2 linked regions of the Azospira inquinata genome follow. The protein of the gene in region 2 interacts with the protein of the main gene of each other region in a pairwise test. Links are inferred from orthologs where the notes say so. Each region holds a gene or a part of one and is shown on either strand. Other genes may lie near its edges.

Region 1 (2,838 bases), 380 kb from region 2 along the record:
TGGTGGGTGGCGGCAATCACCCGCACATTGGCCTTCAGGGGCTGATGGCCCCCCACCCGGTAGTAATGGCCGTCGGACAGCACCCGCAGAAGGCGGGTCTGCAATTCGGAGGGCATGTCACCGATTTCGTCCAGGAACAGGGTGCCCCCTTCCGCCTGCTCGAAACGGCCGCGACGCTGGGCGGCGGCCCCGGTGAAGGCGCCCCGCTCATGACCGAAGAGTTCGGATTCCAGCAGGTCTTTGGGGATGGCCGCCGTGTTGATGGCGATGAAGGGCTTATCCGACCGGGGGCTATGCCGGTGCAGGGCCCGGGCCACCAGTTCCTTGCCGGAACCGGATTCCCCGGTAATGAGCACGGTGGCGTGGCTCATGGCCAGCCGGCCGATGGCCCGGAATACCTCCTGCATGGCAGGTGCCTGACCCAGGATTTCGGGGGTAATCCCCGCTTCCTCAACCGCACCATCCTGGTGCATTGATTCATCCAGGGCCCGGCGTATCAATTCCAGGGCCTGATCCACGTCAAAGGGCTTGGGCAGGTATTCGAAGGCGCCGCCCTGAAAGGCCGCCACGGCACTTTCCAGGTCCGAGTAGGCGGTCATGATAATGACCGGCAGGGCCGGATGGGCTTCCTTGATGCGTTGCAGCAAGTCCAGGCCGGACTGGCCGGGCATGCGGATATCGGAAAGCAGGACCTGGGGCACTTCTCCGGCCTCATCCAGGCAGCTTAGGGCCTCGGTGGCGGAGGCAAAACTTTTGAAGGGGATCTGCTCCCGGGCCAGGGCCTTTTCCAGGACCCAGCGGATGGAGCGGTCGTCATCCACAATCCATACAGGTTTCATCTTTTCCTCAGACATGATGCTTTGGCCTTTACTTAAGCAATTTACCTGCCATGAGTCAGCCGACGGTCAGTCTGCCCCCGACCCGGGAAAGCCCGCCCCCTATGCCTTTGCGCCAAACACCCTGCAAATTACTTGGCCGGGCCGTGGTCCAGGGGCATGCGAATGATGAAACAGGTGCGACCGGGACGGCTTTCACATTCCACCGTCCCCTGATGCTGCTGAATGAAACTCTGGGCCAGGGTGAGCCCCAGACCCGAGCCCCCTTCCCGGCCGGAAACCAGGGGGTAGAACATGCGTTCCCGGATTTCCTCCGGGATACCCGGACCGTTGTCGATGACCTTCAATTCCAGGGCCAGGCGGAAGCGCTTTTTCACCAGGGTGACCTGACGGATAGCCCGGGTGCGCAGCACGATTTCCCCCTTGCCCGCCATGGCCTGGGCCGCATTGCGGGCAATGTTGAGAATCGCCTGGATGAGTTGTTCCCGGTCCCCCACCAGCTCGGGCAAGCTGGTGTCGTAGTCCCGCCGCACCTTGAGCTGACCGGGGAATTCGGCCACCAGCAGGCTGCGTACCCGCTCCAGGATTTCGTGGATATTGACGGAGCCGGGCTGCATGCTGCGATGGGGAGAGAGGAGGCGCTGCATCAGATCCTGGAGCCGGTCCGCCTCCTTAATGATCACCTGGGTGTATTCCCGCAGGCTGGGGTTGTTGAGTTCGTGTTCCAGGAGCTGGGCCGCGCCCCGAATGCCTCCCAGGGGATTTTTGATTTCATGGGCCAGATTGCGGATCAGTTCCCGGCTGGCCTGCTGTTGCTGAATCAGCTGCTCTTCCCGGGTCGCCCGGATTTGCTGGTCGATGGGGCGCAGTTCCAGGAGCAGCTTGGCTCCAGGCACCTCCAGGGGAGTCACGGTGCAGTTCAGCTGCAACACCTCCTGGTCCGGGCGACGCACCTCAATGTTGTAACCGGTGTAGCTCCAGTCATTGGAAACCGCGTTATCCAGGGCTTTTTGCAGCCCCCCCGAATAGGTGATGAGCTGTTGCAGGGGGTGAAAGACCAGGTCCTTGGCGTTGGCGGAAAGCAGGTTTTCCGCCGCCGGATTGACGTAGCAGACGACCTGATCCGCATCCAGGACAATGGTGGCAGAAGACAATAAATCGAGGCCCCGAAAGGCCGTGGGAACAATGGGGTGCATGGGGGGAAGAGGGAGGAGCCAGAGGCCCTTATTTGAGTTTGCTGAGTTCCTTGCGCAGCGCTTCGATATTGCGCTCATGCTGCTGCACCCGGTCCCGGGCGGACTGCAAACGTTCCGGGTTCTTGGCGCCCTGGCCTTCCTGGGCGGAAAGCTCATGACGGGCATCATCCAGGCCCTTCTGCTCACCCGCCAGTTCCTGTTCCAGGATGGTCCGGCGGTCATTATCCCGGGCCTTCTGGGTATCCGCTTCCACCCGGGGGAAACCGGCAGGAGAAGGATTGGCCCGGGCCGCGGCGCGGCTGGAGCTGGAGGCAGAAGAACTGCTGCGGGGCGCCCCGGAGGAACCAGCCGGTTCCAGATAGAGGCGCTTACAGCCGCTACCGCCCCGTTGCAAATTGGAGAAGGTGATATGCCCGGCCCCATCCACACATTTGTAGATGTCGGCCTGGGCCGAAACGGCAAACAAACCCAAAACCACGAGCAGGAAAGGCGCTTTCATTTTCGCTCCATCCAAGAACGGGGGCTAAGTGTAGGGGATGCCCACGGCTTAGGCAAATCGGGGGGAAGCCCCGTCCGGCCGAATTTCTCCAGGCGAGGGACGAAAAAAAAGGACGGGAAACCCCGTCCTTTTCCGACCTAAAGCCGCCGATTAGCAGCTGTAGTACATGTCGAATTCCACCGGGTGGGTGGTCATGCGGAACTTGGTGACTTCTTCCATCTTCAGGCCGATGTAGGCATCGATCCAGTCGTTGGAGAACACACCGCCACGGGTCAGGAATTCCCGATCCTTGTCCAGGTAATCCAGG
Region 2 (5,392 bases):
ATTCTTTCTAGAAAGCATCTGCCATGTCCCAAACCACCCGTCACAGCCGTCTCATTGTTCTCGGCTCCGGCCCCGCCGGTTACACCGCCGCGGTTTACGCCGCCCGGGCCAACTTGAAGCCCCTGCTGATCACCGGTCTGGCCCAGGGCGGCCAGCTCATGACCACCACCGAAGTGGACAACTGGCCCGCCGATCCGGACGGGGTCCAGGGCCCGGAACTGATGGCCCGCTTCCAGAAGCATGCGGAGCGTTTCGAGACGGAAATCCTCTTCGACCACATCCACACCGCCAAACTGCAAGAAAAGCCTCTGCGCCTCATCGGCGACGCCGGGGAATACACCTGTGACGCCCTGATTATCGCCACCGGCGCCTCCGCCCAGTACCTGGGCCTGCCCTCCGAAGAAAAATTCCAGGGCAAGGGGGTTTCCGCCTGCGCCACCTGCGACGGTTTCTTCTACCGCAACCAGGCCGTGGCCGTGGTGGGGGGCGGCAATACGGCGGTGGAAGAGGCCCTCTATCTGGCCAACATCGCCAGCCACGTCACCGTGATTCACCGCCGGGAAAAGTTCAAGGCGGAAAAGATCATGCAGGACAAGCTCTTCAAAAAGGCGGAAGAAGGCAAGGTCACCGTTCTCTGGAATTCCACCCTGGACGAAGTGCTGGGGGACGATTCCGGGGTCACCGGTCTGCGTGTCAAGAATGTGGCAGACGGCAGCACCCAGGACGTGCCCGTAATGGGCGTTTTCATCGCCATTGGCCACAAGCCCAATACGGATATTTTTGAAGGCCAGCTGGAAATGGAAGGGGGCTACATCGCCACCCGCATGGGGCGCAACGGCAACGCCACCGCCACCTCCATTCCCGGGGTTTTCGCCGCCGGGGACGTGCAGGACCACATCTACCGTCAGGCCTGCACCTCCGCCGGCACCGGCTGCATGGCCGCCCTGGACGCGGAACGTTATCTGGACAGCCTGGGACAAGCCTGACATGTCACGTAACCGGCGCCCCGGGGAGGCCAATCCCTTTCAGCGCCTCACCGAACTGCAACTGACCCCGGCCCCCGCCGGGGCCCAACCGGACCGGACTCCCACCCCAGCCCCGGCACCCTGCTCCCAGAAGCCCACCGCCGCGCCCCATTCCGAGCAGGCGGCATCCCCCGCTGGGACGGAGGATGAACAGGCCCTCTTCCGGCAGGCCATGGGGGATTTGCGCCCCATGAGCCACAACCAGGCGGAGCTGGCCCGGCCCAAGCCCCGTCCGGTGGTGCGTCCGAAGCTCAAGGAAAAGGCCGGGCCTTCGGCGGCCGCCCTGTCCCCCGCCTGGCTGCGCCAGTCCCTGGGGGAAAAGGACCTGTTCCGCCGCGCCATGGCGGACGCCACGCCCCTACCGGAAAGCGATCGAGCAGAAGTGGGCCGGGCGCCCCGCCGTCCCCGGCGGGTGGTGGAAACCAGCAGGCAGGAAGGTCCGGAAGATTCGGGCACCACCTTCCTGTCCCTCCAGGAAACCGACCCCCACTGGCTGTTTCTCCAGGCCGTAGGCACCATCACGCCCCTGGCAAACAACAACCGGGCCGAGGTGCCCCGCCCCCGTCCGGTCCCCAAGCCCCGGCCCCGCCCTAAGGCGGAAACCCAGGCCCCGGGCGAGGCTGCCCCGGCGGCACCGGAACGACGTACCGGCCTTTCCGACCATGCGCTGGCCAGTTTGCAGGAACGGGACGACGGCAGTTTCCTCCGCCCCGGGCTGGGGAGCCGCACCCTGGCCGACCTGCGCAAGGGACGCTGGGGCATTCAAGGGGAACTGGATCTGCACGGCTATAACCGGGACGAGGCCCGGGAGGTGCTGGCCCGCTTTCTCGCCTCCAGCCTGCGCCAGGGCCGCCGAGGCCTGCGCATCATCCACGGCAAGGGATTGGGCTCCCCCGGTGGGGATGGGGTGCTGAAACACCTTTCCCGGGCCTGGCTGGCCCAGCGGGAAGAAATCCTGGCCTTTTGCCCGGCCCCGGAACGGGACGGAGGGGACGGAGCCCTGCTGGTACTGCTCCAGAGCACCAGCAAAACGAGCTGATCCCGGTCCGGCGGTCAGCCCTTGGCATCCGGCAGCGGGGCGGGTTTTCCTGCCCCGACTGCTTGGCTGCTGATGTTCGGAGCCTGGCTAAGGCTTCCCCGGTCCATTTCCCCCCCTTTCCAGGGCTCCCTTCCCGGTATCCCTGCGTTTCCCTCTTTTATGGGTAGGACGCAGGGTTCCGCCTTTTTCTAGCCCTGGGTAGAACACCTAGGCGAGGCATCGCCAGCCTCATCTCAACGTATTCCCCCGCCAATCATCGGGGGAAGCTCCCCTCCGGAAGCAATCCGGCCCCCCATAAAATCGGCCCCGGGGCAGATGCTTGATCCGCGCCGAGGCCGACAGGTCACTTCCCCTGGGGGACGCCACCCGGGAGGGCTTAAACCGCCGCTTCGTCCGTTTCCCCGGTGCGGATGCGCACCGCATGTTCCACGGGGAAAACGAAAATTTTGCCGTCGCCGATCTTGCCGGTGCGGGCGGCTTTGATGATGGCATCAATGGCCCCATCCACCACCCCGTCGGAAACGATCACTTCCAGCTTCACCTTGGGCAGAAAATCCACCACATATTCGGCGCCCCGATAGAGCTCCGTGTGGCCCTTTTGCCGGCCAAAGCCCTTCACTTCCGTCACCGTCAGACCGGTGACCCCCACTTCGGACAGGGCTTCCCGCACTTCATCCAGCTTGAAAGGCTTAATGACCGCTTCGATCTTTTTCATGGACTCTCCTCTTATGCATGCATGGGTTAATGCTTACCACTCGTCAGGATACCGGTTGGTGATCGGGTAACGCCAGTCCTTCCCGAATCCCCGATGGGTCACCCGGATGCCGACCGGTGCCTGACGACGTTTGTATTCGCTGATTTTAAGGAGTCGCACCACCCGGCGCACGTCCGCTTCCGTGTAGCCCATGGCGATGATTTCCCGGGGCGACCGATCCTCTTCCATATAGGCGGCCATGATGGCGTCCAGCACCTCGTAGGGTGGCAGGGAATCCTGGTCGGTCTGGTCCGGCCGCAGTTCGGCGGAAGGGGGCCGGGTAATGATGCGCTCAGGAATAATCTCCCGCTCCCGGTTGATCCAGCGGGAAAGGCGATAGACAAAGGTCTTGGCGATATCCTTGATGACCGCAAAGCCCCCCGCCATATCCCCATACAGGGTGCAGTAGCCCACCCCCATTTCCGACTTGTTGCCCGTGGTGAGTACCAGGGCGCCGGAGCGATTGGAAATGGCCATGAGGATCAGGCCCCGAATCCGGGCCTGGAGATTTTCTTCCGTGGTATCTGCCCCCCGGACCGGGGTGGCCAGTTCCGCCGCCAGCATGTCCGTGAAGGTGGTCATGGCTGGGGCGATGGGGATTTCCTCGTAACGGACCCCCAGGTTACGGATCAGCTGACGGGAATCGTCCAGGCTCATGTCCGCCGTATAGGGGGAAGGCATCATCACCGCCCGCACCCGCTCCGCCCCCAGGGCTTCTACGGCCAGCACCAGGGTAAGGGCCGAGTCGATACCGCCGGAGAGGCCAATCACCGCCCCCGGAAAGCCGTTTTTACCAATGTAATCCCGAATCCCCAACACCAGGGCCTGATACACCTGGGCTTCCAAGGACAGGGCAGGAGCTACCTCGGCGGGCTGCACATCCCCGGCTCCATAGCGCACCAGGGCCAGGGCGGGCGCAAACTGGGGCAGACGGACACGCAGCTCACCCCCGGCGCCGATGGCGAAGGAGCCCCCGTCAAAGACCAGTTCATCCTGGCCCCCCACCAGATTGACGTAAATCATGGGCAAGCCGGTGGCGGCGTGGCGATCCCGCAACACCCGCAGCCGGTCTTCCCCTTTGTTCATGTGATAGGGCGAGGCGTTGAGCACCAGGAGCAGTTCCGCCCCGGCTTCCTTGGCCCCTTCCACCGCGCCGACCCGCCACACATCCTCACAGATGTTGAGGCCGACCCGTACCCCCTTCACGGAAAAGACGCAGGGGGACTGGCCGCCGTCGAAATAGCGCTCTTCGTCGAAGACCTCGCTATTGGGCAGAAAACGCTTGCAATAGGTGGCCACCACCCGGCCTTCGGCCAGATAGGAGGCGGCGTTGTAATGGCGGCCATCAATTTCCGCCGGATGTCCCACCACCAGGCCAATCTCCGGCACTTCCCGAGCCAGGGCTTCCAGCTCCTGGGCGCAGGCCCGGTAAAAATCCGGGCGCAGCAACAAATCCTCCGGCGGATAGCCGCACAGAGCCAATTCGGGGGTCAGCACCAGGTCGGCCCCGGCCCGGGCGGCCTCCCGGGCCACCCCAGCAATCAGGCCCCGGTTGCCGGGCAAATCTCCCACCACGGCGTTGATCTGGGCAATGGCGATGGTAAGACTGGAATCCATGGTCACAAAATCAATGGTTACAAATGAAAAGACCGGTCCCCCCGCCAGGGAAGGTCCGGTCCCGAATGGAGCGCCAGGGGCTTAGCTCTGGGCCACGTAGCGGGATACCCCCGCCTGAATTTCCTGCTTGGCATCTTCCAGATTGCCCCAGCCGGTCACCTTCACCCATTTGTTGGGTTCCAGGTCCTTATAGTGCTCAAAGAAGTGCTGAATCATCTTGGGCAGCAGGTCGGGCAGGTCATCCACGGTCTGCACCTTGTCGTAAATCGGGGTCAGCTTGCCGACCGGCACGGCGATCAGCTTGGCGTCCATCCCTGCTTCGTCTTCCATGTTCAGAATACCCAGGGGACGGCAACGCACCACCACACCGGGCATCAGGGGATAGGGAGTGACCACCAGCACATCCACCGGATCCCCGTCGTCGGACAGGGTTTTGGGGATAAAGCCGTAGTTACAGGGGTAATGCATGGGGGTGGACATGAACCGATCCACCACCACCGCGCCGGAATCTTTGTCCAGCTCATATTTGATGCCGGGGGCCCGGGCCGGGATTTCAATAACCACGTTGAAATCGTTGGGGACATCCTTGCCAATGGGCAAATTGTCGATATTCATGGGGGTTGTCTCCTCGTTGAACAAGGGGCTGATTATACGTCAGTCCCGCCCAAATCCCGGGAATATTCAGGGCAAAAACACCGACCTTCCAGAAGCCCCCCGGCGCGGAAGACTTGACAATGACCGACGCAAACACGAGAATGAGATCAATTCTTATTACCAAGCTTCCATGGTCTCCACCCTCTCCCTTCCGGTTTCTGCCGCCGGGCTCCACTCCCGCCCCTTCCTGGCCAGCCCCTGGCCCTGGGCGGGGCTGGCGGTGCTGTTCCACGGCGGCGCCCTGGCCCTGCTGTTGCAACACCGGAGCCCAGCGCCGGTGACCCCGGCGGCACCGGTTTTCAG

What was found. Proteins that work in one complex are often made in the same cells at the same time.
Region 1: the proteins of Azoinq_RS10835 (region 2) and glnL interact in binary tests that used the Escherichia coli proteins (3 or more experiments, as listed by UniProt). The link is inferred for Azospira inquinata from one-to-one orthologs.

The regions. Positions count from the first base shown.
Region 1 is NZ_CP064782.1:1,991,495-1,994,332, reverse strand. It holds glnL (nitrogen regulation protein NR(II)), read right to left. Parts: upstream 2,033-2,838; coding sequence 968-2,032; downstream 1-967. Other genes in the region: glnA (type I glutamate--ammonia ligase), read right to left, coding at 2,682-2,838; Azoinq_RS09160 (DUF4124 domain-containing protein), read right to left, coding at 2,061-2,531; ntrC (nitrogen regulation protein NR(I)), read right to left, coding at 1-839.
Region 2 is NZ_CP064782.1:2,368,172-2,373,563, reverse strand. Bases 1,111-4,083 are described here. They hold Azoinq_RS10835 (P-II family nitrogen regulator), read right to left. Parts: upstream 2,780-4,083; coding sequence 2,441-2,779; downstream 1,111-2,440. Other genes in these bases: Azoinq_RS10830 (NAD+ synthase), read right to left, coding at 2,813-4,083; Azoinq_RS14925 (Smr/MutS family protein), read left to right, coding at 1,111-2,064. Also shown: trxB (thioredoxin-disulfide reductase), read left to right, coding at 24-986; more of Azoinq_RS14925, read left to right, coding at 988-1,110; more of Azoinq_RS10830, read right to left, coding at 4,084-4,435; ppa (inorganic diphosphatase), read right to left, coding at 4,517-5,050; Azoinq_RS10820 (energy transducer TonB), read left to right, coding at 5,220-5,392. UniProt on the Escherichia coli protein: P-II indirectly controls the transcription of the glutamine synthetase gene (glnA). P-II prevents NR-II-catalyzed conversion of NR-I to NR-I-phosphate, the transcriptional activator of GlnA. When P-II is uridylylated to P-II-UMP, these events are reversed.